One region of the Methylobacterium sp. Leaf94 genome, then DNA from elsewhere that is predicted to be linked to it. Evidence: predicted binding sites of a transcription regulator. Region 1 holds the regulator's gene; each other region holds the start of a gene.
What was found. The regulator LexA, encoded in region 1, represses DNA repair genes until DNA is damaged. The targets are predictions, from matches to a motif close to TGTTCNNNNTGTGTTCNG.
Positions count from the first base shown of each region.

Region 2: the regulator LexA is predicted to act here: its motif matches at 7,964-7,981, upstream of ssb (single-stranded DNA-binding protein).
Region 3: the regulator LexA is predicted to act here: its motif matches at 1,765-1,782, upstream of ASG63_RS03120 (ATP-dependent helicase).

Region 1 is NZ_LMRM01000014.1:19,725-30,200, reverse strand. It holds gene gltA (citrate synthase) at 1-293, opposite strand, end outside; gene gltX (glutamate--tRNA ligase) at 543-1,964, opposite strand; gene ASG63_RS10730 (ComEC/Rec2 family competence protein) at 2,132-4,417, shown strand; gene lexA (transcriptional repressor LexA) at 4,411-5,163, opposite strand; gene ASG63_RS10720 (DUF937 domain-containing protein) at 5,517-6,302, opposite strand; gene sfsA (DNA/RNA nuclease SfsA) at 6,466-7,173, shown strand; gene ASG63_RS10710 (FkbM family methyltransferase) at 7,206-8,036, opposite strand; gene ASG63_RS10705 (outer membrane beta-barrel protein) at 8,381-9,643, shown strand; gene ASG63_RS10700 (alpha/beta fold hydrolase) at 9,796-10,476, shown strand, end outside.
Region 2 is NZ_LMRM01000062.1:177,712-188,187, forward strand. It holds gene ASG63_RS21850 (YdcH family protein) at 1-122, shown strand, start outside; gene ASG63_RS21855 (propionyl-CoA synthetase) at 386-2,326, shown strand; gene ASG63_RS21860 (NADH:flavin oxidoreductase/NADH oxidase) at 2,425-3,543, shown strand; gene ASG63_RS21865 (hypothetical protein) at 3,630-3,989, shown strand; gene ASG63_RS26095 (hypothetical protein) at 4,071-4,238, shown strand; gene ASG63_RS21870 (hypothetical protein) at 4,267-4,563, shown strand; gene ASG63_RS21875 (phosphodiester glycosidase family protein) at 4,678-5,484, opposite strand; gene ASG63_RS25730 (hypothetical protein) at 5,483-5,656, shown strand; gene ASG63_RS21880 (hypothetical protein) at 5,724-6,242, shown strand; gene ASG63_RS21885 (DUF4174 domain-containing protein) at 6,316-6,714, opposite strand; gene ASG63_RS21890 (NADP-dependent oxidoreductase) at 6,905-7,921, shown strand; gene ssb (single-stranded DNA-binding protein) at 8,128-8,694, shown strand; gene ASG63_RS21900 (DUF808 domain-containing protein) at 8,850-9,842, shown strand; gene aroQ (type II 3-dehydroquinate dehydratase) at 9,846-10,289, opposite strand; gene ASG63_RS21910 (3-keto-5-aminohexanoate cleavage protein) at 10,431-10,476, shown strand, end outside.
Region 3 is NZ_LMRM01000003.1:72,908-83,383, forward strand. It holds gene ASG63_RS03100 (AsmA family protein) at 1-222, opposite strand, end outside; gene ASG63_RS03105 (hypothetical protein) at 340-591, opposite strand; gene ASG63_RS03110 (DUF2442 domain-containing protein) at 809-1,321, opposite strand; gene ASG63_RS03115 (DUF4160 domain-containing protein) at 1,332-1,574, opposite strand; gene ASG63_RS03120 (ATP-dependent helicase) at 1,793-4,159, shown strand; gene ASG63_RS03125 (PhoH family protein) at 4,562-5,278, shown strand; gene ASG63_RS03130 (hypothetical protein) at 5,412-5,657, shown strand; gene ASG63_RS03135 (LysE family translocator) at 5,822-6,448, shown strand; gene ASG63_RS03140 (L,D-transpeptidase family protein) at 6,483-7,988, opposite strand; gene ASG63_RS03145 (acetyl-CoA carboxylase carboxyltransferase subunit alpha) at 8,319-9,281, opposite strand; gene ASG63_RS03150 (patatin-like phospholipase family protein) at 9,736-10,476, shown strand, end outside.

The DNA of each region.
Region 1 (10,476 bases):
GCCGGGGTCGGCAGCTCGCCGAACAGCATGAGGTAGCAGGTTTCGAGGAAGTCGCCGTGCTCGGCGATCTGTTCGATGGGATAGCCACGATAGAGGAGAATGCCCGCATCGCCGTCGATGTAGGTGATCTTCGACTCGCAGGAGGCGGTGGAGGTGAAGCCGGGATCGAAGGTGAACTTGCCCGTCTTCGCGTAGAGCTTGCCGATATCGATCACGTCCGGCCCGATGGTGCCGGTCTTGATCGGAAGTTCGACGTGGTTGTCGCCCACGGTGATCGTGCTGGAGGCGCTCATGGAGACCTGGACCCTTTCGTGGCAACGGGGCGGCGTCGGCCCGCGTGGCGATGCAATCGACCACCCGGGTCCGGGGTGCAAATGCGGCGCATGCTGCACTTGCTCACACGAGCATGGGGGTAGCGGATCGGCGGACCGTCATCAACCGACGGCCCGGCTCACCTCGACGTCGAAGCGAAATCCGGGCCGATTTGTCATTCTTCCACTCGGAGCACTCGGACGAACCGGCATTTTGCTGCAGTGCGATGGTCAGCCGGTCTGGTCGCGGAGCCGACCGAGACACTCCTCCCGGCCGAGCACGGCCATGACGTCGAAGACCGGCGGCGAGGTGGCGCGGCCGGTGAGCGCCGCCCGGAGGGGCTGCGCGATCTGGCCGAGCTTCAGGCCGTTCGCCTCGGCAAACTGCCGGACCGCGCCCTCGGTGGCGGCGGCGGTCCAATCGGGCAACCCCTCGAGGGCCGGCAGGAGGGCGGCCAGGCGATTCCGGGCCTCGTCGCCGAGCAGCCCCTTCGCCTTCTCGTCGGGCACGAGGGGCCGGGCCGCGGTGAGGTAGTAGGCGCTGTCCAGGAGTTCGACGAGGGTCTTGGCCCGCTCCTTCAGGCCCGGCATCGCGGCAGTGAGCGTCTCCCGCAGAGCCGGACTCATGGGCACCGCGATCCCCCGTGCCGGGCCGAGCGCCGGCAGCACGTCGTCGATCGCCGCGACGAGGTCCGCATCGGCCGCGCCACGGATGTAGAGGCCGTTGAGGTTTTCCAGCTTGGCGAAGTCGAAGCGCGCGGGCGACCGCCCGATGGCCTTGAGGTCGAAGGCGGCGATCATCTCCTCGGTGGAGAAGACCTCCTGGTCACCGTGGCTCCAGCCCAGGCGCACGAGGTAGTTGCGCAGGGCGCTCGGCAGGTAGCCGAGGTCGCGGTAGGCATCGACGCCGAGGGCCCCGTGCCGCTTTGACAGCTTGGCGCCGTCCGCGCCGTGGATCAGCGGGATATGCGCCATGGCGGGCGCCTCCCAGCCGAGGGCATCGGAGATCTGGCGCTGGCGCGCCGCATTGGTCAGGTGGTCGTCGCCGCGGATGACCTGGGTGACGCCCATGTCGTGATCGTCCACCACGACGGCGAGCATGTAGGTCGGGTTGCCGTCCGAACGCAGCAGGACGAGGTCGTCGAGATCCTTGTTCTGCCAGACGACCCGGCCCTGCACGCCGTCCTCGACCACGGTCTCGCCGTCGGTCGGGGCGCGCAGGCGAATCACCGGCTTGACGCCGGCGGGCGCCTCGGACGGGTCGCGGTCGCGCCAGCGGCCGTCGTAGCGCAGGGGCCGCCCCTCTGCGCGGGCCGCCTCGCGCATCGCCGTCAGTTCGTCGGGCGTCGCGTAGCAGCGATAGGCGTGGCCGGAGGCCAGCAGGCCCTCGGCGGCTTCGCGGTGACGGGCGGCGCGGGCGTATTGGTAGATGACGTCCCCGTCCCAATCGAGCCCGAGCCAGCGCATGCCGTCCAGGATCGCGTCGATGGCGCCCTGCGTCGAGCGTTCGCGATCGGTGTCCTCGATGCGCAGCAGCATGCGGCCGCCGAAGCGGCGGGCATAGAGCCAGTTGAACAGGGCCGTGCGAGCCCCGCCGATGTGAAGGTAGCCCGTGGGCGAGGGCGCGAAACGCGTGACGACGGCTGACGACATCAATCTGGACTTGAATGGCTCGTGATTCGGGCGGGAAGCGGATCGACCGGCCCGGAACCGCGCGTGTAGCATGCGCGCGGGCACGCGTTAAGGAATCGTCCTGTCCCCAGGATCGCAGGGCGCATCGCCGGCTCCCGGTCACGGACGCACGCCCGGAGGTTTTCGCGATGGCGCAGGCGCGGGCGACGGCGGCGATGGGGCGCATCACGCGCCACCTCGCCGCGCGTCGCCCGGGCGCCGGGCCGATCCGCGACTGGTTCCGGGCGGGATGGACCCGCGAGATCGAGCAGCGCCGTCTCTTCGCCTGGCTCGCCGTCGCGTTCGGATGCGGCATCCTCGCGTTCTTCCTCGGTACGCAGGGGACGCCGTCGCTCCTGGCGCCGCTCGCGGCCGCCGCCCTGCTCGCCGCGACGACGCCCCTCCTCGTGGCGCGCCCGTTCGGCCTGGCCCTGGTGCTCGCCGCCGTCGCCGCCCTCCTGGGCTTCGCGGCGGCCGCCACGCGCGTCCGCTCGGTCGACGGGCCGATCCTCGCCCGCACCACGGTCGGTCCGCTGGTGGGCACCATCGAAGGGCTGGACGAGCGGGAGGACGGGGCGCGCCTGATCCTCCGCGTCGAGAGCTTCGGCACCCTCGGCGCCGAGGTCCGCCCGGTCCGGGTGCGGGTCTCCTACCGCAAGGCGAATACCCTGAAGCCGGGCGACCGCATCGCCGCGACCGCGCGCCTGCTTCCGCCGCCGGAAGCCGCCCGCCCCGGAGGCTACGATTTCGCCCGGGATGCCTTCTTCCGTGAGATCGGCGCGGTGGGCTCCCTCGTCGGCAAGGTCGACCTGCGACCGCCGGCCGAGAGCGCGGACTGGCAGATCCGCCTCGCGGCCGCCGTCGACGCGGCCCGCAACGCCCTGACGCGCCGCATCACCGACGCCAACGGCGGACAGGCCGGGGCGGTGGCGGCGGCCCTGGTGACGGGCAAGCGCGGCCTGATCAGCCCCGAGACCAACGACATCCTGCGCGCCGCCGGCATCTACCACGTCGTCTCGATCTCGGGCCTTCACATGGTCCTGGCGGCCGGCGTGGTGTTCTGGCTCGTGCGGGCGCTCCTGGCCCTCGTTCCGTTCGCGGCGCTGCACTGGCCGATCAAGAAGATCGCCGCTGCCGTCGCCATGGTGGGCGTGACGGCCTACTGCGTCTTCTCCGGCTGGGACATCGCCGCCGAGCGCTCGCTGATCATGACCCTCGTGATGCTCGGCGCGATCCTGGTCGATCGCCCGGCGCTCAGCATGCGAAACCTGGCCCTCGCCGCCCTGATCGCCCTGGCCCGCGAGCCGGACGGCCTCCTCGGCCCGAGCTTCCAGATGTCGTTCGCGGCGGTGGCCGGCCTGATCGCCTGCGCGCCGCTGATCGCCGGACGCGGGCGGCAGCGCGACGGTGCCGGCCTGCTCCCCCGGATCTTCGCCCTGGCGTCCGCGGCGGTCTTCGGCACCCTGGCCACGACGCTCGTGGCCCAGATCGCCACCGCGCCCTTCGCCACCTACCACTTCCAGACGGTGCAGCCCTTCGGGCTGGTGGGCAACGCGCTCACCCTGCCGCTGGTCTCCCTGGCGGTGATGCCGTCAGCGGTTCTGGGCATCCTCGCCTATCCGTTCGCGCTGGATCAGCCGGTCTGGTGGGCCATGGGCCTGGCGGTGCGGGGGATGCTGACCATCTCGACCTGGATCGCGGGCTTCGGCAACGCCGTCGTCGTGGTCCCGGCCTTCGGCACGGGGGCCCTCGGCCTCCTGGCCGCCGCCCTGATCGTCCTGACGCTCCCGGCCTCGTCGCTGCGCTGGCTCGGCCTCATTCCGGCAGCGATCGGCATCGCCTGTGCGGCTGCCCCGGATCGCTACGACATCTACGTCGATCGGGAGGGGGCGGGCGCCGCCATCCGCGAGCGCAACGGGCGGCTCGCCACCCTTGGCCGGCCGCCCCCCTTCGTGCTCGCGCAATGGCTCAAGGCCGATGGAGACGACCGACGGGTGCAGGACGTCACGAGGTTCGAGGGCGCGCGCTGCGATCGCCTGGGCTGTACCCTGACCACACCCGACGGCCGCGTGCTCGCCCTGACCACCGACAAGCGTGCCCTCGGAGAGGACTGCGCCAGGGCCGACATCCTGATCACCCGGCAATCCGCGCCCGGGGGCTGCGCCGCATCTATCGTCATCGACCGGAATTTCCTGGGATCCCACGGTGCGACCGCAATTCGCCTCACCCGCGATGGGCCGTCCCTCGCCACCGCGAAGCAATTCGGGGATGTCGTGCCCTGGCGTGCGACGCCTTTGCGCAAGCCGGTGGACCCGCCGGGAACGTCCTTGCCATCTTCGACACCGCCGGCGTCGGTCTTACCGGAAATCCCCGATCGCACCCGCGACCCGTCGGATCCGTCCGGCGATGAACCGGACGGGGACCCCCTTCAGTAGCGGCGCACCAGGCTGACGAGACGTCCCTGGATCTGCACCCGATCCGGGCCGAGGACCCGCGTCTCGTAGGCCGGATTCGCCGCTTCCAGGGCGATGGACGATCCACGCCGGCGCAGGCGCTTCAGGGTCGCCTCCTCGTCGTCGATGAGGGCCACGATGATGTCGCCCGTGTTGGCGGTGTCCTGCTTGCGGATGACCACCAGGTCGCCGTCGAGGATCCCGGCATCGACCATCGAATCGCCGCGCACCTCCAGGGCGTAATGCTCGCCGCCGGCCAGGAAATCTGGCGACATCGTCACCGAATGGCTCTGTTCCTGGATGGCCGAGATGGGCGTACCGGCCGCGATCCGACCCATCACCGGGATGGTCACGGCCCGACCGCTCTCGTCGGTGGCCTGCGTGGTCGGCAGTCGGGACACCGATGCGCCGGCCGGCAGGCCCTTGCCCTTGCCGCCTTCGACCACGCTCGGCGTGAAGCGGCGAACCTCGGAGGCCGGAGCGGCGCGCGGGGCGCCCGCATTCCCCCCGAGGCTCTCCGGCATCCGGATCACCTCGATGGCCCGCGCCCTGTTGGGCAGCCGGCGCAGAAAGCCGCGCTCCTCCAGGGCCGTGATCAGGCGGTGAATGCCCGACTTCGACTTCAGGTCGAGGGCGTCCTTCATCTCGTCGAACGACGGGGGAACGCCGCTCTCGCGCATCCGAAGCTGGATGAACTGGAGCAGGTCCAGCTGCTTACGCGTCAACATGCGGGACACTCTTCGTTAGCGCCACGGATCGCGGCGGGTGGCACTAGAAACAAACCACGAACACGTTAAACGTTCCGTAAGTGTTCTGCAAGGGTTCCCATCTCAAGCCTCCCGGGCGCGATCCGTTCGATCCCCTCGGCAAGGGCGGATCCGGGCGTCGCCCGAGCGCCACGCCGGCCTGCCGCTGCGGCCATCGCTGCGATTGAGTGGTGCCCCGATCCGACGAATGAGTTGGACGGCCGGCGTCTAGACCGGTCGGCAGGGCGCCCGGGCGCAGCGCCCTCGGGTCGATGGCCCGGCGACGATCGGTTCTCTGCCGTCCTCTGCCGGCGTCGCCGACGGCGGGTCTTCGGCTAGCGCTGCCCGGTGCGCCCTGCCTTGGGCCGGTCACCCGAACCGTTGCCGCCCGTCTCGGTGGGATTGCGGGGATCCTGCCAGAAGGTATCGAACAGGCGCTGCATCGCGCGGGCGTTCTCCTGCTGCACCTCCAGGCCCGTCTGGAACATCTGCTGCATCACGTCGAAGGGCGCTTCCGTGGCCGACCTGTCCGGCGCGGCGGACTCCGGCCGGGGCGAAGCCGCGAGCCACGTCGACGCCGCACGCGGTCGCGCCTGGGGCGAGGGCGTCGCGGGCTTCGGGGTCTTGGCGCCGGAGTTCAGGAACGCCTGCATCATCTCCGACCAGGCATTGGGCGGGAAGCCGAAGGGGTTCGCCTCGGCGCGCGGGGCCGGCGCCGCGGCAGGCGGCTGGTTGATCATGACGTGGACGATCCCCGCCACCACCATGCCGGCCATGATCGGCAGCATCTGCTTCAAGGCCGGCATCGCCACGCCGCTGACGGCAGCTGCCTGCTGCAGAACGGCCTGACTCAGATGGGGCGAGCCGAAGAGTTGCTGGACCAGCATGTCCATCTGAGGCGTCGCGCTCGACGCCTTCGGCGCGGCGGGGCCGACGAGATTGAAGAGGTGGGCGAAGCCGGTCGGATCCTGGGCGACGTTCCGCTGCAGCCCCATCGTGAGGGCCGGAAGCAGGGCTTCCATCGCGCGCAGGCTCTGCTCCGGCGACAAGCCGAACTGCCGTCCGAAACCCTGCGCGTTGGGGCCCGCCTGCGCCTGAAGGATGTCGAACAGATTGAACATGGCGGCCTCGCGGACGAACTGCGGCTTTCCCGGTCATCGACCCGGGCGCGCCGCGCGAATTCTGTCGCATCCGGTCGGTACTGACCAGCCCGGGCGCCTCACGACGGCCCGATTCCCCGTCGACGGGGGCCCGTATCAACCCGTTTCTTGCCCCGGACCCGCGATGCGCTTCCCTTCGCCCCTGATCGAGGCGCGCCTGGTGCGTCGCTACAAGCGCTTTCTCGCCGATCTGCAGCTTGCCGACGGGTCCGTGATCACGGCCCATTGCCCCAACCCGGGGGCGATGCTGGGACTTGCGGTGCCGGGCGCGCGGGCCCTGTTGTCCGACGTCCGGGGCCCGACGCGCAAGCTCCCCTTTTCCTGGGAACTGGTGGAGGCGGATCTGCCCGGCGGCCGGCAATGGGTCGGCATCAACACGATGCGGCCGAACGCCCTGGTGGCGGAGGCCTTCGCCGCCGGCGGCCTGCCCTGCCTCGCCGGCTACACGGGCCTGCGCCCCGAAGTCCGCTACGCCCGGGCCAGCCGGGTCGACTTCCTCGCCACCGGGGAGGGGATGCCGCCCTGCCATGTCGAGGTGAAGAACTGTCACCTGATGCGCAGCCCCGGCCTCGCGGAATTTCCCGATTGCGTCGCCGCCCGCAGCGCCCGCCACATGACGGACCTCGCGGCCGTCGTCGAGGCCGGGGGCCGTGCCATGGTCATCATCGTGGTGCAGATGTGGGCGGATCGCTTCGATGCCGCGCGGGACCTCGATCCTGCCTTCGACCGGGCGCTTCAGGCCGCTCGGGCGGCCGGCGTCGCCGTCCACGCCCATCGCTGCCGCATCGACCCGGTCGGCATCGCCGTGGCCGACGCCATCCCGGTGCTGTAGGGCGCCCGTCCCAGAAGAACCGCGCGGGCCCGTCAGTCGGCCCGCTCGAAGATCAGGTTGAGGCGGGTGCGAGCGATCCGGCGATAGCCGTGCTGCTCGAGCAAGGCGGGCAGGTCGATCTGCCACTGGTCGGTGCCGTTCTCGACGATGAGCAGCCGCGGGTGGAGGCTCGCGGGGGCGGCCCGCAGGAAAGGTTCGAGGATCAGGTCCTCGGCGCCCTCGACATCGAGCTTCATCGCGTCGATGCGCGCGATGCCCTCGCCGAGGGCGAGATCGAGCAGGGGCACGGCCGGCACACGAATCTGCGCGCCCTCGTTCGTCCCGACGATCTTCAGGCTCGATTCCCCCCGGTTGCGGGGGTCCACGAACAGGGTGAGTTCCCCCGCCTTGTCGGCGACCGCGCAGGCCACCGCCTTGACCGTTCCGAACGGATTCTGCGCGATGTTGTAGGTCAGGCGGTCGAACACGTCCGGCTGCGGCTCGACGGCCAGGATCCGGGCGCGCGGCCCCGCGAAGGCCGCCACGAACAGCGCGTAGGCGCCGATATTCGCGCCGATATCCAGGAAGGTGCAGCCGGGCTGAAGCTTCGCCCGGAGAAGTGCGCGCTCCTCCGGATCGAAGAACTGCGGCGTGAAGAGCACCTTCTTCTCGCAGTTGTTGTTGTAGGGGTAGAGCCGCATGCGGGCGCCGTAGCGTTCGACGTCCAGAGGGGCGCCGCGCAGCAGCCCGATCGCCACGCGGCGCAGGAACAGGGCGAGGCGTCGCCCGGCCCAGCTCGCGTAGGAGATCCGGCCCGTCTGCCGAGCGATGCGCGCGACGAGGCCTGTGGGAGCGTAAGTGCCGTAGGGCTGCGTGTCTTTCATCGTGCGTGCTGATGCCAGCGCACGGACGCGGCGGCAAGCGACGCCGCCGCGGGAGGATCGAAAGGTCCGGACATTCCGGGCCGATCAGCCCGCAGCGCCCCCTCCGGGCGAATGCGGTCGGCCGCAGATCAGACCTGACCGTCGCGCCACTTCGGAAGCAGAGGACAATCGTCGAGACCGGATCTGGTGCTCAGACCTGTTCCATTGCGGCAACACCGCGACCGAAACCCAGTTCGAGCGGCCTCGATTGCCCGAAAAATAGGCGTCTGCACAAAGGATAGCTTTGCCGTAAACGGGAACCTTTGAGAACGTCGCCCCAACGCAGATCCTCCCGCAGAGTTCCCATCGCCATGCAGCGCTCTCTTCTCGCCCTTTCCGCCGTCCTGCTGTCCTCGGTCTGCGCCTTCGCGGCCGACATGCCGGCGAAGGTGCTGGCGGTCCCTGCCCCGCCCGCGCCGTGCAAGGCCGAGATCACCTTCCCGGCCTATGGCGGCGTCATCAAGCAGAACCCGAACCCGTCCTGCCTGACGCTCGGCGCCTTCGGCGACGTCTATGTCGGCGGTGCGGTCACGGGCTACTTCTACACCCAGCCCAACCAGTACACGTTCTCGCCCGCTCCGCTGCCGAGTGACCGGGCCGGCCGCGTGGACGTCTCGAACCTGATGGGCTTCATCCAGAAGGCCGACGGCCCGTTCCAGTTCTACGCCGCCTTCGGCGCCTACTCGATCCCCGGCCTCGGCCTGCCGATCTACGGCACCTTCGACCAGACGGACCTGCTGTATTCCCCGGCGCCGATCGTGTTCGGAAAGTACGTGATCAACGACAACTGGTCGATCCAGGGCGGTCGGATGCCGACCCTGATCGGCTCCGAGCTGCCGTTCACCTTCCAGAATCTGAACATCTCGCGCGGCCTCCTCTTCGGCCAGGAGAACGTGATCAACCAGGGTGTGCAGGTGAACTACTCGGATGGTCCGTGGGCGGCCTCGTTCGCCGCGACCGACGGCTTCTATTCCGGCGAGATCAACTGGGTCACGGGTGCAATCACCTACAAGATCGACCCCGCCAACACGGTGGGCATCAACGGCGGCACGCACTTCTCCAGCTACACCAATTTCGACTTCGCGGACCCGTTCGGTCGTCGCGGCCTTCGCTTCCAGTACGCCACGCCCGTCTCGCTGCAGAACAGCAGCATCATCAGCGCCAACTACACCTATGCGGACGGTCCCTGGATCGTGACGCCGTACGTCCAGTACACCAACGTAGAGCAGAACGCCGTCCTCGGCCTCGCCGGTGCCGAAACCATCGGCGGCGCCCTCCTCGCCAGCTACGCCTTCACGGACAACTTCGCCCTCGCGGGCCGCGTGGAGTACATCAGCCAGAGCGGCAATCGCAACAATCCGTTCGGTCAGACCTCGGTGCTCTACGGCGCCGGCAGCTCGGCCTTCTCCTTCACCGTGACCCCGACCTTCACCTTCGATCGCTACTTCGTCCGTGGCGAGTTCTCGACCGTGCAGCTCTACGACATCACGCCCGGCCTCGGCTTCGGCCGCAGCGGCCTGAAGACCTCGCAGGAGCGCTACATGCTGGAGACCGGCATCACCTTCTGATCCGTTTCGGACGATCCGGTTCGGCGAAACGCGGCGGCAGGGCAACCTGCCGCCGCTTTCATGTGCGCCCATGCGCCACCGGAGGGCTTCCGTCCACGCGCCCGACGGTTCAAGGAGGCGGGACCATGCCCCGACCGATAAGGCCCGAGCCCATGCAGCGCTTCGATTCCGACGGTGTTTCCCTCGCCTACATCGACGTCCCCGCCGTCGGCGGGTCGGGCGACCCGGTCCTGCTGATCCACGGCTTCGCCTCGAACCATGCGGTGAACTGGGTCAACACGCTCTGGGTCCGGGCCCTGACCCAGGCCGGCTACCGTACCATCGCCCTCGACAACCGGGGGCACGGCGAGAGCCAGAAGCTCTACGATCCGGAGGTCTACGGCGCGGACCTCATGGCCCAGGACGCGCGCCGCCTCCTCGACCATCTCGGGATCCCCAAGGCCGATGTCATGGGCTACTCGATGGGCGCGCGCATCGCCGCGTTCCTGGCCCTCGATGCGCCGGAGCGCGTCCGTTCGCTGCTGCTCGGCGGTCTCGGCCTGCATCTGATCGAAGGCAAGGGCCTGCCGGACGGGATCGCCGAGGCCTTGGAGGCGGAGCCCGGCGCACCGGCCCCGAACCCGACGGCCGCCGCGTTCCGCACCTTCGCCGAGCAGACGAAGAGCGACCTGCGGGCCCTGGCCGCCTGTATGCGCGGCTCGCGCCAGACCCTGTCGCGCGCCGAAGTCGCCGAGATCTCGTCACCGACCTTGGTGACGACCGGCACCCTCGACACCGTCTCGGGCTCGGGTCCGGCGCTGGCGGCGCGGTTCCCGAACGGCACCGCCCTCGAA
Region 2 (10,476 bases), on a different contig from region 1:
TCCACGACGCCACCATCCGACCCTCGGCGAACGACCTGCGCATCGCAGAGCTCAAGAGACGCAAGCTCCACCTCAAGGACGAGATGAACCGCCTGCGAAGCGAAACCGACCAGCTGCATTAGCGGCCGTCTCCCCCCCACCGCCTCATCTCTCGAGCGTTCGCCGCCGCCGCTGGTCCCCAGGGCGGCGGTTTTCATGTCCGGTGTCTTCGCGCCGCCGGTCCCCAGGGCGGCGGTTTTCAAGTCCGCCGGCTTCGTCTCGCGAAGCGCGGAAGCAAAAGCCTGCGCCTCGATCCGTTCGGCAGGATGGCGCAGCAGTCCGGCGGCGTAAATTCCGGTAGAGTGCCGAGAAACCGGCAGCACGACCGGTTCCGCGAGGACACGCCATGGACGCCACGCCCCACGCCCCGAATCCGCGGCCCGGCCGCTATGCCGAGACCCACGCCGCCTCGCTGGCCGACCCGGAGGCCTTCTGGCTCGAGGCGGCCCGGGCGATCGACTGGGCGAGCCCGCCGACCCGGGCCTTCGACGCGACGCTCGGCGCCTATGGCCGCTGGTTTCCCGACGCGACCCTGAACGCCTGCCACAACGCCGTGGACCGGCACGTCACGGCCGGGCGCGGCGACCAGGCCGCGATCCTGTACGATTCGCCCGTCACCGGCACCCAGCGCCGAATCACCTACGCGGACCTGCGCGATGCGGTGGCCGTGCTCGCCGGGGTGCTCCGCGACCTCGGGGTCGGCCGGGGCGACCGCGTCGTGATCTACATGCCGATGGTGCCCGAGGCCCTGTTCGGCATGCTCGCCTGCGCCCGCCTCGGCGCCGTCCATTCCGTGGTCTTCGGCGGCTTCGCCGCCAACGAACTGGCGATCCGCATCGAGGACGCCGCACCGAAGGTGGTGCTGGCCGCCTCCTGCGGCATCGAGCCGAGCCGCGTCGTCGCCTACAAGCCGCTCCTCGACGCCGCCCTCGCCGCCTCGGCGCACAAGCCGGCGGCCTGCCTGATCCTGCAGCGCCCGCAGGCGGCGGCCGACCTCGTGCCGGGGCGCGACCACGACTGGGCCGATACGGTGGCACGGGCGGAGACCGACGGCCGGCGGGCGGCCTGCGTGGACGTGGCGGCCACCGACCCGCTCTACATCCTCTACACCTCCGGCACGACGGGAAAACCCAAGGGCGTGGTGCGGGACACCGGCGGGTACTGCGTGGCGCTGGCCTGGTCGATGCCCAACCTCTACGCCGTGGCGCCGGGCGAGACCTACTTCTGCGCCTCCGACATCGGCTGGGTGGTGGGCCATTCCTACATCGTCTACGCGCCCCTCCTGCACGGCTGCACCACGGTGCTGTACGAGGGCAAGCCGGTGGGCACGCCCGATGCCGGAGCCCTCTGGCGGGTGGTTTCGGAGTCCGGCGCCGCCTGCCTGTTCACGGCCCCGACGGCGCTTCGCGCCATCAAGAAGGAGGACCCGCGCGCCGAGCGGGTGGGCGCCTACGACCTCTCGGGCTTCCGCTCCCTGTTCCTGGCCGGCGAGCGGGCCGACCCCGATTCCGTGGCCTGGGCCGAGCGGGCCCTCGGCCGCCCGGTGATCGACCACTGGTGGCAGACCGAGACCGGCTGGGCCATCGCGGGCAATCCCGTCGGCCTCGGCCGGCTGCCGGTCAAGCACGGCAGCGCCGGCGTGCCGATGCCGGGCTACGACCTCGCGGTGCTGGACGAGGCCGGCAAGCCGGTGCCCGCCGGCACGATGGGCACCATCGTCCTGCGGCTACCCCTGCCGCCGGGCTGCCTGCCGACCCTCTGGGGCTCGGAGGCACGCTTCCGCGCGAGCTACCTCGCCACGTATCCGGGCTGGTACGACACCTCGGATGCCGGCATCGTCGATGCCGACGGCTACGTCACGGTGCTCGGCCGCACCGACGACATCATCAACGTCGCCGGGCACCGGCTCTCCACCGGCGGCATGGAGGCGGTGCTGGCGAGCCACCCGGACGTGGCCGAATGCGCCGTGATCGGCATCCGCGACGCCCTGAAGGGCGAGCAGCCCTGCGGCTTCGTCGTGCTGAAATCGGGCGTCGCGCGCCCGACCCAGGCGATCGAGGGCGAGCTCGTGGCCCTGGTCCGCGCGCAGATCGGCCCCGTCGCGGCCTTCAAGCTGGCGCTCACCGTGCAGCGGCTGCCCAAGACCCGCTCGGGCAAGATCCTGCGCGGGACTATGAAGCGCATCGCCGACGGCGAGCCCTGGACCACCCCGCCGACCATCGACGATGCCGGCGTCCTCGACGAGATCGGCGCGACCCTGAAGGACCGCGGGATAGGCGCGGGCTGAGGGCGGGGGGAAACCAAAGGAAGGGAATCCGAGAACGGGTAGCCAAGCGCGCGCCGGCGCGCCACCTATGCGGGGATGCAGCCAAGCCGGAGCCCCGCATGACCGCCCGCCTGTTCGAGCCCCTGCGCCTCGACAACCTCACCCTCGAGAACCGGATCATCGTCGCGCCGATGTGCCAGTACTCGGCCCATGCGGGCCACGCCGGCGACTGGCACCTGATGCATCTCGCTCAGATGGCGATGTCGGGGGCGGGGCTCCTCACCCTGGAGGCGACCGCGATCTCGCCGGAGGCCCGGATCTCGCCCACCGACCTCGGGCTCTATTCCGACGAGACCGAGCGGGCGCTGGGCCGCGTCCTCGACGCGGTGCGAGGCTACGCGCCGGTGCCGATCGCCATCCAGATCAACCATGCGGGCCGCAAGGCCTCCAGCCGCGCCCCCTGGGACGGCGGCGCGCAGATCGACCCCGAGGCACCGGATGGCTGGCGCACGGAAGCCCCCTCGGCCCTGGCGCACGGGGAAGGCGAGGTGGCGCCGCACGCCCTCGATTCGGAAGGGCTGAAGCGCATCCGCGACGGCTTCGTCGCCACCGCACGCCGGGCGTTGCGCCTGGGCATCGAAGGCTTCGAGCTTCACGGGGCGCACGGCTACCTGCTGCACCAGTTCCTGTCGCCGCTCTCCAACCAGCGCACCGACCAGTATGGCGGCCCCCTCGCCAACCGGATGCGGTTCCCGCTCGAATGCTTCGAGGCGGTGCGGGAGGCCGTGCCGGCGGGCAAGCCGGTCTGGATGCGGGTCTCGGCCACCGACTGGGTCGAGGAGGGCTGGACCCTTGAGGAGACGGTGGAACTCGCCCACGCCTTGAAGCGCCGGGGTGCCGCCGCGATCCACGTCTCCACCGGGGGCCTCTCCACGCAGCAGAAAATCCCGCTCTCGGCCGGCTATCAGGTTCCGTTCGCCGAGCGGATCAAGACCGAGACCGGCCTCACCACCATCGCGGTCGGGCTCATCACCGAGGCCGCCCACGCGGAATCGATCCTGGCCGAGGGCCGGGCCGACGCGGTCTCCCTGGCGCGCGCCCTGCTCTACAACCCGCGCTGGCCCTGGCACGCGGCGGCCGAACTCGGCGCGCAGGTGCGCGCGCCGCGGCAGTACTGGCGTTCGCAGCCGCGCCAGTTCAAGGACCTCTTCACCGATACCCAGCACGGACAGCGCTGAGCGGGCCCCCGCGAAACCTCAAAGGCCCCGACCGCTTTCCTTCAGTCACCCCGCCGAAGCGGGCGTTTCCCGAGAGATCACGCAGCATGGACGACGACGACGTCACGACCTTCGCGGTGGAACGAGTCCGCCTCGACATCGAGAACGGCATCACCCTGATCTCGGGGGCCGACGACGAGGAGGAGCCGGCGGGCTACTTCATCATCCAGATCGAGAAGGGCGATCCCGACGGGCCGCTGATCGAGGTCTTCGGCGAGGACCTGACCCAGTCGGACGGCGTCACCCGGCTCGAACTCGGCCTGCGCCACCTGCAGTTCGCCTTCGACCCGCGCAGCACCATCGGGGCCGAGATGCCGTCCGTCCGCATCGAGTCCCGCACGGAGATCCCGGAGGGCGTACGCGCCCGCCTGTCCGTGGCGTTCGGCAAGCGCGCGAAACGCGCCTGAGACCCGGGCTTGCGCGAAGCGCGCCTGAGACCCAGGCCAGCCCGCGTAAGGTTCAGCAGCAGCGAGGCGAAGAGGCAGTCCGTGGCGATCAAGGTCGGCGACTACGTCGCATCCGAGGACAACGAGGCCACCATGACGGTGGTGGCCCTGGAAGGGGACCGGGCGCTCTGCCGCTGGTTCGTCGACGGCGACGTCGACGGCGACGAGAGGCAAGCCTGGATCGACCTGGCGGCGCTGACCGTTCTGTAGACGGGGCGGCACCGGACCCGGAGGGAACATGTCCGAGATCGAGGAGAAGCGGCGCGAGATCGCCGAGCTGATCGCGCTGGAACTCGGCCTCGGCGACCTCGAAGCCCTGAGCGCGGCCGACCGCGCCGCCGTGGACCGGCAGACCGCCGAGACCATCGCGGGCTGCGGGGCGGACAGCCCGGAGCCCGCCGACTGCACCGAGGCCAACATCCGCCTGCGCGGCCTGCTCCAGCAGTACCGCGCCCTGCAGATCCTCCGCAGCGACGAGGCCGATGCGCGGCTGGCGGAGGAGGGCGAGGTCTTCGGCCGCGAGGACGATGCCTGATATCGGCTCCGCTCGATCGAAGCGGCGCCCGGATCGGCAGGCCTGCGCGGCGCTCGAGCGAAGCCCCGATCCGCCATCCCGAAGGGATCGGACGGATTGGGTCTGAGCGGGCCCTCAGCGCGCCACCGCCCCGACCATCGGGCCGAGGGGGCGGCTGAGATCCGAGCGGTTCATCGACGGGGCGTAGAGGCTCGACACGCTGCCGTCGAGGAAGAGCGCGTTGCGGCAGCCGAGGGTGTCCTTGTACAGGCGCGCGAAGGCGCCGAAGCTCACCGGCCGCTCCGAGATCGCGAACACGGCGGTGCGGCCGTCGTCGCGGACCCCGACCCCGTTGCGGATCTTCTGGCTCGGGCCGTCCGCGGAGATCTTGGGGTGGATATGCCCGTCCACGACGAGCATCGGCCCCGACTGCGTGGCGAAATCCGGCTTCGGGGCGCTGCGCAGGTAGCGGCCCGTCTCCATCACGCCGGCACGCTCGCCCTTCACCCAGAAGATGCCGTTCGGCTTCAGGTGAAAGTTGCCTGGCCCGTTGGCGGTGGAAACGCCCTTCAGCTCGCGCCCGTCCTCGATGTAGAGCCCGACCGGGGCCTGGCCCTTGTCGTACATGCCGGCATTCATGGCAAAGCGCAGGGACGCCCCCTGCTTCTCCGCCAGGGTCGAGAGCGAGGAATAGGGCAGGCCATCGGCCCCGAGCCAGAACAGCCGCACCCGCTCGCGGCGCAGGTCGACCGTGCAGACGGTGTAGGCCTCGCCCTCCGCCTGGACGGCCCGGCAGGGCGCCGGGGCAGGGGCGGCCGCCGGCGCGGCCCTGGCCGGACCGCCGAGGGCGAGGCAGGCGGCGCTCAGGAGGGCGGCGCGCAGAAGGGCGGGGACCGGGAAACGGCGTATCCGAACGCGAGCCCGCACGACATCCTGCACCATGGTCACCCGCATCCCCCTCGACCGCGCCCGCCGGAGGATCGTGGCGGCCGGCCCCGCTTCCTCGCCCGAAACCCCGGGCGATTTCAAGGGCGGCCCGATGTCCGGGGCGACCACCGGGGCCGGGCAGGGCTCGGCGCGCTTCACGATGACGGGAGAGTCGAAACGCGCATGAACCCTTCCGGGTGCCACCGCGTTTGTGCGTCCAAGGGGACGTTTCGGCTTCTTTCGGAGACGATGTGATGAAACGAGTTGTTCTGGCCTCGGCGGCCATGATCGGCGCGCTCGCGATGATTCCCGCCACCGCGGAAGCGCGCGGCGGCTTCGGTGGCGGCGGTTTCCACGGTGGCGGCTTCCACGGCGGCGGATTCGGAGGCGGCGGCTTCCGGGGCGGCTTCGGTGGCGGTGGATTCCGGGGTGGCTTCGGCGGCGGCGGTTTCCGCCATGCCGGCTTCGGCTATCGCGGCGGCTTCGGCGGCTATCGCGGTGGCTTCGGTGGCTACCGCGGCGGATATTACGGGCGCGGCTACGGGCGCGGCTACGGCTACGGGCTCGGCGGCCTGGGTCTCGGCGTCGGCCTCGGCCTGGCGGCGGGAGGTCTCTACGGAGGCTACGGCCCGGGCTACGGCTACGGCTACGGCTACGCCCCGGTGGGCTACGGCGCCTACGATTACGGCTACGGCGGCGGCTGCTACACGGTCCCGCGCGTGCGCTGGACCCCCTACGGCTACCGCCGGGTGCTGGTCGAGCGCTGCTACTGATCGGATCGCCTGATCGGCGTTTTTCGAGGGGCCGCCGCGTGCGGCCCCTTTTCGTTGGCCGCTGGTCCGCGCCTCAGCGACGCCTCTCCTCCCGGCGCATCGGCATCGCGTCGATGGTCTCGAACAGCGCGTCCGCCGGGATCGGCGCCGTCGCGGTCCGCTTGGCCTCGCCGTCCTTGCCCACCAGCACCACGCGAAACCCGTCCGCGGGGAGCCCGAGGACCGCCCGCAGGCGCCGTGCCTCGGTCGTGTCGCCGAACGCCTCGCGGATCACGAGATCGCGCTCCATCATGCCGGCTCGAGCTGTCTCGAGCGCGGCACGCTGGGCCGTGACCCGGGGATCGCCGGGCTCGGGCGCGGAGATCACCAGAACCCGGGACGTCCAGCGCTCGCGCACCAGCGGGTTCTCCGCCGCCTGGGCCGCCGTGACGCCGAGCAGCATCGCCCCGATCGTTCGCCATCCGCGCGCCATCCCGATGTCTCCCGTGCCTGTCGCCGTTCCGGGACAACGCGCGGAGGGGCCGCCGGACCCGTCGCCCGACCCGCACGGAATTGTCATCGGCTGCCGCCGTCCCATCTGTCGGGAGATCTCCCGACGGGCGCGTCCACGGCGCGCCCGTCGCCTCTCGCGAACCCCATCGCGAAAACCCTGGAGCCGCCCCATGACCCACGTGAATCGCCGCATCGTCCTCGCCGCCCGTCCGCACGGTGAGCCGAACGCCTCGCATTTTCGGCTCGAGGAGGCGCGGATGCCGGTGGCGAAGGCGGGCGAGGTGCTGCTCGCCAACCGCTGGCTCTCCCTCGACCCCTACATGCGTGGACGCATGAGCGCGGCGAAATCCTACGCCGAGCCAGTGGCGATCGGCGACACCATGGTGGGCGCCACCGTTGCGGAGGTGATCGAGTCCCAACACCCCGACTACCGCGTCGGCGAAACGGTGGTGGGCTTCGGCGGCTGGCAGGACTTCGCCGTCTCCGACGGCCGTGGCCTGCGCCGCCTCGATCCGGACGCCGCCCCCGTCACCACCGCCCTCGGCATCCTCGGCATGCCCGGCATGACGGCCTATACGGGCCTCCTGAACATCGGCCAGCCCAAGGCCGGGGAGACCGTGGTGGTGGCCGCCGCCACCGGACCGGTCGGCTCCCTCGTCGGACAGATCGCCAAGCGGAAAGGAGCCCGGGCGGTGGGCATCGCGGGCGGCGCCGAGAAATGCGCCTTCCTGCGCGACACCCTCGGGTTCGACGCGGCCATCGACCACCGCGCCGAGAACTTTCCGGACGCGCTGGCGGCCGCATGCCCGGACGGGATCGACGTCTATTTCGAGAATGTCGGCGGCGCTGTGTTCGACGCGGTGCTGCCGCTCCTGAACAACTTCGCCCGCATCCCGGTCTGCGGCCTCGTCTCCGGCTACAACGCCACCGAGCTGCCGCCCGGCCCCGACCGGGTGCCGGTGCTGATGCGCGCGATCCTGTCGAAGCGCCTGCACCTCCAGGGCTTCATCGTCTGGGACTTCGCCGCGCAGGAAACGGCGTTCCTGGAGGAAGTCGGGGGCTGGCTGCGCGACGGCCTCGTGGTCCATCGCGAGGACATCGTCGACGGGCTGGAGAACGCGCCGGAGGCCTTCGCGGGCCTGCTGCAGGGTCGGAATTTCGGCAAGCTCATCGTCCGCATCCGCTGAGCGAAGGGTAGGGCGCGCTTCCGAGGCGCCTTGCCCCCTGAACAGAACAAAGATAGAACATACAGATCCCCCCGATTCCCTGAGAGTCACGGGGACAGCCCGCCGACCGCGATTGCCGCCGGGGCCCGAGAGGCCCATGACAGGGCGGCGTCCCGGTCTTTCGGGGCCGCAGCGCGCAGTGAGATCGATCGGTAGGAGAGAGCGGCATGGCCGGCAGCGTGAACAAGGTGATCCTGGTGGGCAATCTCGGGCGCGACCCCGAGACACGGCGCCTCGCCTCCGGTGATCCCGTGGTCAACCTGCGCATCGCCACATCGGAGTCCTGGAAGGACAAGATGTCGGGCGAGCGCAAGGAAAAGACCGAGTGGCACTCGGTGGTGATCTACAACGAGAACCTCGCCCGCGTGGCGGAACAGTACCTGCGCAAGGGCTCGAAGGTCTACATCGAGGGACAGCTCCAGACCCGCAAATGGGCGGACCAGTCCGGCGTCGAGAAGTACACCACCGAGGTGGTGCTCCAGCGCTTCCGGGGCGAGCTGACCCTTCTCGACGGCCGCAGTGGCGGCGGTGAAATGGGCATGGACGAGGAGAGCGGCGGTCAGATCAGCCGTGGCGGCGATTTCGGCGGCGGTGGTGGCGGACGCGGCGGCGACCGCGGCGGGGATTACGGCGGCGGTCGCCCCTCGGGCGGCGGCGAGCGCCGACCCGCCTCGGGTGGCGGTGGCGGCGGCTCGAAGCCGAACTTCGACCTCGACGACGACATTCCGTTCTAGGGTCGACCCCGCGTCGTTGATCGCGCGGGACGCCAGGTCCCGACGGTCATCGGCGCGGCTCCGGGATCAAATCGCCGCCTCGTTCGTCTCCTGTAAAGGCCAAGCTCGCCGCGCCATCCGGCGCGGGGACTGTGGCCGGCCAGGCAGGGGTTCCCGTGAGCATCGGACTGATCGCGCTTCTCGATGACGTCGCGGGTCTCGCCAAGGTGGCGGCGGCCTCCCTCGACGATGTCGCCGCCCAGGCGGGCCGCGCCGGCGTGAAGGCGGCCGGCGTCGTCATCGACGATGCCGCCGTGACGCCCCGCTACGTGGTGGGCTTCGCCGCCGAGCGCGAACTGCCCATCGTCGGCCGCATCGCGCTGGGCTCCCTGCGCAACAAGCTGCTGTTCCTGCTGCCCGCCGCCCTGGCGCTCGGCGCCTTCGCGCCCTGGGCGATCACGCCCCTGCTGATGCTCGGGGGGGCCTATCTCTGCTACGAGGGCACCGAGAAGGTCTACGAGGCGCTGTTCCCGCACAAGGCCCATGCCCACGCGGCGAAGCGCGACGAAGCGGCCGGCGATGCCCAGGCCCTGGAGGATCGGAAGGTCTCCAGCGCGATCAAGACGGACTTCATCCTCTCGGCCGAGATCATGGCCATCACCCTCGCGGCCCTGCCCGAGGGCTCGATCTGGATGCGCGCGGCGGTCCTCGCCGTGGTGGCGGTGGGGATCACGGTCGCGGTCTATGGCGGCGTCGCCCTGATCGTGAAGGCGGACGATGCCGGGGTCGCGATGGCCGCCAACGGGTCGCGCTCGGCCTTCGGCAGCCTTGTGCGCGGCCTCGGCCGCGCCCTGGTCAAGGGCATGCCGGGCTTTCTCAAGATCCTGGCCATCGTCGGCACCGCCGCGATGATCTGGGTCGGCGGCGGCATCCTGGTGCACGGCCTCGAGGGCTACGGCCTGCCCCAGATCGGCCACGCCATCCACGCCGTGGCGGCCGGGGCGGCGGGCGTCGCCGGTCCCCTCACCGGGACGGTCGAGTGGCTCGTCACCGCGGCGGGCTCCGGCCTCGTCGGTCTCGTGGTCGGCGCGGCCCTGATCCCGGTGACGAGCTTCCTCCTGGCACCGGCCTGGAACAGCCTGGCCCGGCTGCGGACCCGGGCCGCCTGAAATCTAGGAGGCACCGCGCAGGTGGGCGATGTGCCGAACCGCGAGTTCGTAGCCATGTGTGCCGAAGCCCGCCATCACGGCGGTCGCGGCGAGCGAGACGTAGGAGTGCTGGCGGAAAGCCTCGCGCCGATGCACGTTCGAGATGTGGCACTCGATGATCGGCACCTCGCAGGCGTTCAGGGCATCGAGGATCGCGATCGAGGTGTGCGTGTAGGCACCCGGATTGATCACGATCCCGGCCGAGCCCACCCGGTAGGCCTGGATCCAGTCGATGAGCTGGTCCTCGGCATTGCTCTGGTGACAGGCGACCGCGAGGCCGAAGCCGGCGGCCAGGGTTCGACACCGGGCTTCCACATCCGCCAGCGTCTCGTGCCCGTAGATGTGGGGTTCGCGCTGGCCGAGCAGGTTGAGGTTCGGGCCGTTCAGGATCAGGATCGTGTCGTGCATGGACGCCAGTCTTAAGGCGGGTGGGCGGGCCCGGAAAGGGTCCTGTCGCGCCCGGCGCGGCGCGCTTGCGGTCTCCGCCTGCGCGGGCCATGCCGGGCGGGGAGGGGCGCCCATCGCCGCATCCGCACAGGAGGACGTTTCATGAACGAGCCCGTCGTCATCGCCGTCGCGATCACCGGCTCGGTGC
Region 3 (10,476 bases), on a different contig from region 1:
GGCCCCGGACCCCAGCCGCAGGCGATCGAGCTTGAGGCGCGGCGAGGGCAGGAGCCGGACACCGATACGGCCCTCGGTCTGAGCCGCGACCCCGAGGGAGCGCGCGATCGTCCGGTCGATCGTGCCGCGATAGCCCTCCCAGGCCACGAAGGGCGGGACGGCGAGCGCCGCGACGAGGAGCAGGATGACGGCGCCCGCCAGCGCGGTCAGGATGTCACGCACCGTCTCTGTTCCGCCTCGTCACCCGGGTCGGGCCCCGCTCCGTCGGCGGACATAGCACAGGGAACGCACGCGCGCGCCAGGGCCGGCGCGCCGCGTCCGGCGCCCCGGGGCCGCGGCTCAGCGACGGCCCGGAACGACGATCGGGGCGGGGGGCGCGCTCGGCCGGAACAGGTCGCCGCGCTGGATCTGCAGACGCGTCTGGTTGGTGTCGAATTGCTGGCGCTGCTCGATGCCCCGGAGTTCGCTGCGGTTGGACAGGCGCTCGTTGGTGGCATTCAGGCTGTCGACGCCCCGCGACGAGACCTGGGCGAGGGCCGGACCGGCGGCGAGGAGCGCGAGGCCGGCGAGAAGGGCGGGGGAGCTACGCATGGCGGCGTCCTTGTCAGGTGCACTGTGATGTCGTGATCTGGTGAGACGACCTGCCGGTGGGAAGGCGGGTTCCGGTTTTCGAAGGTTCTGCGACGCTGCGTGAGACTGCCGCATCGATCGTCGGCAGCGACGGGAGGTTGCGGGTTTCAGTCCTCTTCCGTCCTTGGCCGCCGGAGTCTCAGTGTGTCGCGGTCTCTGCCTGGCGGACCGCGCCACCCTACGCCGCGCTGGGTGCGCCCACGCGGCGCGGGCGGCCCCGCTTGCGCGGCCGGTAATGGGCGTGGAGCAGGATCGGGTCGCGCAGGGCCGCCCGACACGCCATCGCAACGGGAGTCGGCACCGCGCTGATGCCCGCCTTGTAGGCGTTCCACGTGCTCAGCGAGAGGCCGAGGAAATCCGCGGATTCCTGGTTCGACAGTCCGGCGGCTGTCTGCCACGCAGTCACCTCCGCGCGGCCGAACCGCCGCTGTTCGTCCGCGATCAGCCTGAGATGATGCGCATCGATGGCGAGGTCCCCGTCCTCGCTGCCCCATTCCACGGAGGTCCCGTGATCTCCGAGCCGGACCGTCGCGAACAGGGCCGGATCGTTCAGAGGCGACAGGATCTCACCGCCGGTGGCGATCCATCCGGCGAGGTCCACGCGGTCGGACCGGTCGTCGCGCCACATCACGCCGAGGCCGGTGGGACCCGTGGCGATGACGGTTGAGATGCGGGGCAGGGGATCGTTCACGGCAACCTCCTCAGGCAATCGGGAAGCGGGCGTTGGTCCGATTCCATTCGGCCGCGACGGCGGCGCGGTTCTCGGCGGCCCAGGCCAGGGCCTCGCGCTCGATCTTGCCCGGCAGGGCGCCGGCCAACAGTCGGAGGGTGGCAATCTCCACGAGAGCCTCGTCATCCGGTGTCAGGATGTGGAAATGCGGCGGCAGATGATCGTTGGCATAGAACCGAATGATGATGCTCCCCGACTGATAGAGCTCGCCCATCGCCGCGCCTCACCCATCCCGTCGAGACATAGTCCTGGCCCGGGCTGGCGGAAATTCCTCATCCGATTTTCGGATGAATTTAATCGCCGATCCGACACTCTCCGGGATACGAGGTGCGTCCGAGATGGAGCCTCGGAGACCGTCCAGGCGGAGGCCGGGCCACTCCGGAAACGCGCGCGACCCTCGACGCCGTTCGCGTTTTGGTCCAGGGATGCGCGATGACTCAACGCTTCGACGCGGCCGGCGCATCCGCCTCCGACGCCGCCCCGACCTCCATCGCCGCCCGTGCCATGGCCTCCCTCCGGCCGCAGGGCTCGCCCTACCTCGAAGGGCTGAACGCCGAGCAGCGCCGCGCCGTCGAGGCGACGGACGGGCCGGTGCTCGTGCTGGCCGGGGCCGGCACCGGCAAGACACGGGTGCTGACGACGCGCATCGCCCACCTGATCGCGACGGCCAGGGCGCGGCCCTTCGACATCCTCTCGGTGACCTTCACCAACAAGGCCGCGCGCGAGATGAAGCACCGCATCGGCGGGCTCATCGGGCCGGCCGGCGAGGGCATGCCCTGGCTCGGCACCTTCCACTCCATCGGCACCAAGATCCTGCGCCGGCACGCCGAACTGGTGGGCCTGCGCTCCGACTTCACGATTCTCGGGATGGACGACCAGCTGCGGCTGATGAAGCAGGTCATCGTCGATCAGAACATCGACGAGAAGCGCTGGCCCGCGCGCGCCCTGTCCTCGGCCATCGACGGCTGGAAGAACCGCGGCCTCCTGCCCGAGCAGGTGCCGCCCGGCGAGGCCCAGGCCTTCGCCTTCGGCAAGGGCGGGGCGCTCTATGCCGCCTATCAGGCCCGGCTCCTGACCCTCAACGCCGCCGATTTCGGCGACCTGCTGCTGCTCTGCCTCAAGCTCTGGCGCGAGAACCCGGACGTGCTGGAAAACTACCAGCAGCGCTTCCGCTACATCCTCGTGGACGAGTACCAGGACACCAACGTCGCCCAGTACCTCTGGCTGCGCCTGCTGGCGCAGGGCCACCGCAACGTCGCCTGCGTGGGCGACGACGACCAGTCGATCTACGGCTGGCGCGGCGCCGAGGTCGACAACATCCTGCGCTTCGAGCACGACTTTCCAGGCGCCGTGGTGGTCCGCCTGGAGCGCAACTACCGCTCCACCGGCCATATCCTCGCCGCCGCCTCCGGCCTCATCGCCAAGAACGAGGGCCGCCTCGGCAAGACCCTGCGCACCGAGGACGTCGCCGGCGAGAAGGTGACGGTGTCGGGCGCCTGGGATTCGGAGGAGGAGGCCCGCCAGGTGGCGGAAGCCATCGAGAGTCTCCAGGCCCAGCAGCATCCCCTCTCGGAGATCGCCGTGCTGGTGCGCATCTCGGCCCAGATGCGCGAGATCGAGGACCGGTTCGTCCAGCTCGGCCTGCCCTACCGGGTCATCGGCGGCCCGCGCTTCTACGAGCGGGCCGAGATCCGCGACGCGCTCGCCTATCTGCGCGTCACCGCCAACCCCTCCGACGACCTCGCCTTCGAGCGCATCTTCAACACGCCCAAGCGAGGCCTCGGCGACGCCACCCTGCAGGCGCTGCACGCCTATGCCCGGGCCGAGCGGGTGCCGCTGCTCCAGGCGGCCCGCCTCGTCGTGGAGACCGACGAGCTGAAGCCCCGCGCCCGGTCCGGCGTCCGCGCCCTGGTCGAGAGCTTCTCACGCTGGGCCCGGCTGGTGGGAACCCAGCCGCATTCGGAGGTGGCGCAGACCATCCTGGAGGAATCCGGCTACACCGAGATGTGGCAGAAGGAGAAGTCGGCCGACGCCGCCGGACGCCTGGAGAACCTCAAGGAGTTCGTCCGCTCCATGGAGGAGTTCCCGGACCTCGCCGCCTTCCTCGAGCACGTCTCGCTGGTCATGGAGGCCAGCGAGCAGGAGGGGGCCGACCGGGTCTCGCTGATGACCCTCCACGCCGCCAAAGGCCTGGAATTCGAAACCGTCTTCCTGCCGGGCTGGGAGGATGGCCTGTTTCCGAACCAGCGGGCGCTCGACGAGAGCGGCCGCGCCGGGCTGGAGGAGGAGCGCCGCCTCGCCCATGTCGGCCTGACCCGGGCCCGCAAGCGCGCCAAGCTGTCCTTCGCCGTCAACCGGCGCATCCACGGCCTGTGGTCCTCCACGGTGCCGAGCCGCTTCATCGACGAGTTGCCCGAGGACAGCGTCGACGTGATCGATGCCCCCGCCCACTTCGCGGCCGGGGCCTCGCGCTTCGACCGGAACCCGGCGCCCTTCGGCTCGTCCTACGGCACGCCCGGCTGGCAGCGGGCCCAGGCCAATACGGCGCAGTCCGGAAACGCCAACGGCTACGGGGTCGGCAACCGTTCGCCGGCCAGTCGGGGCGGCCCGCGCCAGATCGAGGGCGAGCTCATCGCCAAATCGACGGGTGCGCCCTCCGCTTTCAGCGTCGACATGCGGGTGTTCCACACCAAGTTCGGCCCCGGCACCGTCGCGGGTGTGGACGGCAACAAGCTGACCGTTGATTTCGACAAGGCCGGCCGGAAGATGGTCCTCGACAGCTTCATCCAGGCGGCCTGATCGCGGGACGCGGGGGCTGCGGAGGACGTCGGGCGGATGCGGACTGCGTCTTCTGCGACACAGCCCAGGGCAATCGACCGCCGCGGCGGATCGGCTCCCGCAGCGCAGCATCGACGCAGACTTTTTACATCATTCCGAAGAATAGTGGATGTCACGCCCCTGTCGCGCCCGGCGCGGCATGGTGCGTGCAACGCACAGTCCTGCGGTCATCGGGACCGTATCGGGAATCCACAGCCTTGAGGGACCCGTCCGGAACTTGAGGGCGGTCTCCGGATTGGCTGTGAAGCGGGCGAAGTCGAAAGGATCGCCGAAACGGGATCAATCGAAAGTGATGCGAAGCAAGTTCAGCAAGTCAGGCTCAGATTAAATCCAGGTTGGCAAGTCCGGTTGGAGTGTTGATCGATGAAGAGACGCCGCGCACGACTTGAACTCGTTGAGGACCGTCCGGTCCGGCTGCACAAGACCCGCTTCGACGAAGAACGCAACCTAAGTCCGATCCAGCCCCTCACCGACCGGCAGGCGCAGTACCTCGACGCCCTTGCCCTTCACAAGCAGGTGATCGTCCTCGGCCCCGCCGGCACCGGCAAGACCTTCATCGCCGGGACCCGCGCCGCCGACCAGCTCCGCCAGCGCCGCATCGCCAAGGTGATCATCACCCGGCCGAACGTGCCCTCCGGCCGCTCCCTCGGCTTCTTTCCCGGAACGCTGGAAGAGAAGATCGCCCCCTGGGTCGCTCCCCTTACGGAGACCATGAAGGAGCGCATGGGCGAGGCCGCCTTCGAGATCGCGGTGAAGACCGGCGACATCGAGGTGGTGCCCTTCGAGGTCATGCGTGGGCGCACCTTCAAGAACTGCCTCGTGATCCTCGACGAGGCTCAGAATACCACCACCGCCGAGATCAAGATGTTCCTCACCCGCATCGGTGACGATTGCCAGGTGATCATCAACGGCGACGTGTCCCAGACGGACTTACGCGAGACGTCTGGCCTGCGCACGGTGATTCACCTGATCAAGAGTCGGATGATGCCGATCCCGGTGGTAGAATTTACCCTCGACGATATCGTCCGCTCCGGAATTTGTGCTGAGTGGGTGCGGGCTTTCGAGGAAACGAATCTCTGACTCAGGTGTTGTCAGCGGCGGGCCGGAACGGGGCCTGCCGCTCACTCCGGTGCGCGACACGAGTTTCTCGGCCTCGGGTGCGAGAGAACAAACCGGGTGCCGCGCTCGGACAAATGAGAATGGGAGTCTTCACGTGAGGAAACTGACCCTTGCCTTCGCCGTGCTCGCCTCGCTCGGCGGTGCCAGCCTCGCCACCTCCGCCTCGGCCGCACCGGGTGCCCCGCTGGGCGTGACCGCCCCCGAGACCGTGTCCACCGTGCAGATGCGCATGGAGCGCCGGATGGAGCGTCGCATGATGCACCGTCGCATGGAGCGCCGCATGATGCGCCGTCACATGGAGCGCCGGATGATGCACCGTCGCATGATGCGCCGGATGTGATCGGTCGACCGATCTGACTGATCTGGAGAAGGGTCCCTCGCGGGGCCCTTTTTCGTTGCGTGCCGGGCTGCCCCGCCTCCCGGCCGGGCGCGGCCCCGGACGCGGTCTGCTAAGAGGCTGCCGGAGCGCACCAGGGCGTGCGCGTTCGATCCGGGAGCCCGGCCGTGACCTTCCAGACCTGGTGGCTGTTCTTCGGCGCCGTCTTCCTCCTGTCCGGCACGCCGGGGCCGAACATGCTGCACATCCTGGCGCGCAGCGTCCGCGTCGGCCTGCGTCGCAGCCTCGCCGCCATGGCCGGGTGCCTGAGCGCCGTGGTCCTCGTGCTGGTGGCCTCCGCGGCGGGACTGAGCGCCGTCCTCCTGGCGTCGCCGGTCCTGTTCGATGGCCTGCGCTATGCCGGCGTCGCCTATCTCGTGGGGCTCGGCATCCGGGCCTGGCGCGGGCGGGACGGGGCGCTGGACGTCCCCGGGCACACGGGGAGCCCTGCGCCGGTCGGGCTGGGGCGTCTCTACCGCGACGGGCTGCTGATCGGCCTGAGCAATCCCAAGCTCCTCCTGTTCGCCAGCGCCTTCCTGCCGCAATTCGTCGAGCCGGCACGGCCGCAGGCCCCGCAATTCGCGATCCTGATCGTCACCTTCGCGGGGGCGGAGCTGTTCTGGTACGGGGTCTACGCCCTCGGCGGCCGCCGGCTCGCCGCATCCCTGACCCGCCCGGCGCTCCGGCGGGCCTTCGACCGGATCACCGGCGGGATCTTCCTCGGCTTCGGCGCCATGCTCCTTGGCACGCGCTGAGGCGGGACGGCCCGGCCCGCCTCGGTTCCTCGCCTCAATCCTTGGGCGTAGGGGAGCTCTTGGGCGTGGTGGAGCCGGTGGTCTTCGGCGAGGCGGTCGCGGCGGCCGATGCGGTCCTGTGGACCGGCTTCGCCGCCTTCTCCTCGTCCGGCTTGCCGCCCTTGGCCGGGGCGGGCGCGGCGTGTGCCGCCTTCGCGGGGGCGTGCTTGGGCGCAGGTTTGGCGGCGATGGGCTCCGGCACCGCCGCGGCCACGGCCGGGACGGTGGCGGCGTCGGTGGCCGGTGTCGCGGGCGCGCCGTTGCTGAACACGTTGCCGAAGAGCTTCTTGTAGGCGGCCGGATCGCCCTCGGCGTCGGCCACCATCACGCGGGCGGGCTTGGCCGGCTCGGCCACCACGGGCTCGGGCTTGGCCGCCGGGGCGGTGCCCTTCCGGGCGAGGTTCGCGGCGGCCGCCTTGGTGGGGATCGGGGCGGCCGCGGCCATCATCACCGGACGGCCCTTGGCGTCGACCTCGATCTCGCGCTCGCCGGCGGCCAGGCTCTCGGGACGGCTGACGTCGCCGAGCTTGTGCTGGGCATAGTCCTTCGGGTCGTAGGGCAGTTCGGGCTCGGGGGGCGCCTTGCCCAGGCTCGCGAAGGTCAGGGTGTTGGCGGGCGTCTGCTGACCGCGGAACACCGGGTTCTGGCTGCCGTCGTCGTAGACGAGGCGGGTGGCGGGCGTGCCCTTGGCGATCAGATCGGCGATCTCGCGATTGTCGCGCTCGCGCTTCTCCGCCACCTGGGGCTCGACCCGCGGCGTGCAGGAGCCGGCCGCCGCGTCGGCGCCGCCGAAGACGTACTTCGTTCCGCACAGGCCGACCCGCGGCTCGTCGCGCAGGGCCTCGAAGTAGTCCGAGCCTTCCTTGAGGTTCTTCCAGAACGGCGCGTTGGGGTCGTTGCGGAACTTGGCGATGTTGGCCGCCGTCATCCGGAACGGGTACGATTGGAACTGGAACGCGCGCTGGCCGCCCGCGAAGGAATCCCGCGCCAGGGCGTAGATCTCGCCCATCGACTCGTCGGTCATGGCAAAGCAGCCCGACGACGAGCAGGTGCCGTGCACCATGATGTAGTTGCCGGTGCGCCCGTTCGCCCGGTCGTAGGCGTTCGGATAGCCGGTGTCGAACGAGAGGTAGTAGGACGAGTTCGGGTTCATCTGGCCCGGCGTCACGGTGTAGAAGCCCTCGGGCGCCTGGCGGTCGCCCTGCTTGGTCTTCGGGCCGAGCTGGCCCGACCAGCGGCAGATCGGGAAGGTCTTGAGGAGGGCGTACTGGCCGTTGGTGCCGCGCTTCCACACCTCCATCTCCGCTTCCCGCTTGTAGGCGCGGATCAGGATGGGATCGCTCTGCGACATGCCCTTCTGGGCCATCAGCGCGAGGGTCTTCGGCGGCACCGGGGCCAGGGCCCGCAGCGGAACGCCACCGCCCATCGAACCGTCCTGGCAGGCGCCGAGCGACAGGGCGAGCAGAGCGAAACCGGCGGCCACGAGCGGGCGCATAGCCATGGGGAACCTATCCTCAGTCACGCAGCCCCGGGCTCGCGCCCGTGGCATGCCACTCCCCAACCCCTTAGCGTCGTTAAACTTACCCGGTTGTTACCGCAAGGAGACCGCCGTCGTGGCCCGGGCGGGATGTGGATTGCGGACATCATCGGCCCGTCGACCCGATCTCGCCGCATTTGATGCCGCGCGGAGCGTGCCGACGGAAAGAGGATTGATTTCACAGGTTTTTCGCCGCCGATCCGCCAAGCGTCGGTGTGGCGAAACCTTGGCGGGCGCAACGGACGCATCGGGAGGTTTGGTTCCCGCTCGCATCCGCGGCGCAGTGTCGCACTCTTAGAGCTTGCGACCGATCTCCAGGAACTTCGCCGCGCGCCGGTCCCGGATCTCGTCCGGGCCGAGGCCCTGGAACTCCACCAGGGCGGCCTCGATGGCGGCCCCCGTCGCCGCGATCGCGGCGTCGCGCCCGCGATGGGCCCCGCCGGTCGCTTCGGGCACGATGCCGTCGATGATGCCGAGGCGCAGCAGGTCCTGCGCGGTGATCTTCATGGCGGTGGCGGCGTCCGCCGCGCGACCCTGGTCGCGCCACAGGATCGAGGCCGCACCTTCCGGCGAGATCACGCCGTAGATGGCGTGCTCCAGCATGAGCACCCGGTTGGCAGTGGCGAGCGCGATGGCGCCCCCCGAGCCGCCCTCGCCGATGACCACCGCGACATTCGGCACACCGAGGGCGAGGCAGGCCTCCGTCGAGCGGGCGATGGCCTCGGCCTGTCCACGCTCCTCCGCCTCGATGCCCGGAAAGGCGCCTGCGGTGTCGACGAAGGCCAGCACGGGCAGGCCGAAGCGGTCGGCGAGCTCCATCAGGCGTACGGCCTTGCGGTAACCCTCGGGCTTGGCCATGCCGAAATTGTGCCGCAGGCGGGTCTCGGTGGTGGAGCCCTTCTCCTGGCCCAGCACGCAGACCGGACGGCCGCGGAAGCGTCCGAAGCCGCCGACGATGGCCTGGTCCTCGCCGAAGGCGCGGTCCCCGGCGAGCGGGCTGAAATCCGAGATCAGGCCGGCGCAGTAATCGATGAAGTGGGGGCGCTGCGGGTGGCGGGCGACCTGGGTCTTCTGCCAGGGCGTCAGGCCGGCATAGATGTCCGAGAGGGCGGCAGCGGCCTTGGCCTCCAGGCGCCCGACCTCTTCGCTGATCGAGACCGCGCCGTCGCGGGCGGCCATGGTCTTCAGCTCCTCCAGCTTGGATTCGAGCTCGGCCACCGGCTTCTCGAAGTCGAGATAGGAGCGCGTCACCGACATGGGTCAGGGATCCTTGTTCGTCGCCATCGCGCGCGGGGCGGCCGGGTCAGGGACGATTGCGGCGGAGGGCGTGCGGGAAAAGCCGCGACTGGGCGGGGGGTGTTGGCGAAGGAACTGCGCCTGTCAACCGTCCACGGGACCGGGGCGAGGCTCGACCGCGTGTCCCGCCGGCGCGTTTCGGCCGGGAGTCCGTCGGTCGAGCCGAGAGGCTCGGATGCGAATCGTGCCGGGTCGTCACCGCCGGCCGCCGCACCCGGGCGCCTGAGCGCGCAGGCCGAGGGCCTGACAACCGGGCCGCTTCGTCCCACCCGAGGGATGGTGGTCGCCCAGGCCTTGCGTCATGGTGGTACCGCACGCTTACGGCAACCGTGGATTGGGTTTGGGCGGGCCGTGGGCGGGACGCCTCCCGGGATCCCCCGAGGCGGGGTGTGGTCCGGATAGAAGAGGGCCGGTCGTGACGGCATGTCCCAGCGGCGAAACGAAGGTTCTCGTGCTCCAGGGCGGCGGGGCGCTCGGCGCCTACCAGGCCGGCATCTACGAAGCGCTGGCCGCCCAGGGCCACGCCGTGGATTGGGTCGCGGGCATCTCCATCGGAGCCATCAACGCGGCGCTGATCGCCGGGAACCCGCCGGAGCGTCGCGTGGAGCGGATGAGAGCCTTCTGGGAGCTGGTCTCCTCGGGGGTGACCGGGGTTCCCTGGTTTCCCGGGGAGCGGGCGCGGGCGGCCTTCAACGAGGCCAGTGCCGGCTGGGTCGCCGCCTTCGGGGTGCCCGGCTTCTTCAACCCTCGCTTTCCTCCCGCCAGCTTCTATCCGGCCGGCGCGCCGGAGGCGCTGAGCTACTACGAGACGACCCCGCTCCGGGCGTCCCTCGAGCGCTTCGTGGATTTCGACCTGATCAACGGGGGGGCGACCCGCCTCAGCGTCGGTGCCGTCAACGTACGCACCGGAAACTTCGCCTACTTCGACACCCGGTGCGACCGCATCACGCCCGAGCACATCATGGCCTCCGGTGCCCTGCCCCCGGGCTTCCCGCCGGTCACCATCGCGGGCGAGCCCTACTGGGACGGCGGCATCGTCTCGAACACGCCGCTGCAATACGTCCTCGACGAGGAGCGCCGGCGCGACCTCGTGGTGTTCCAGGTGGACCTGTTCTCCGCGCGCGGAGCGATGCCCCGGACCCTGATCGACGCGGCC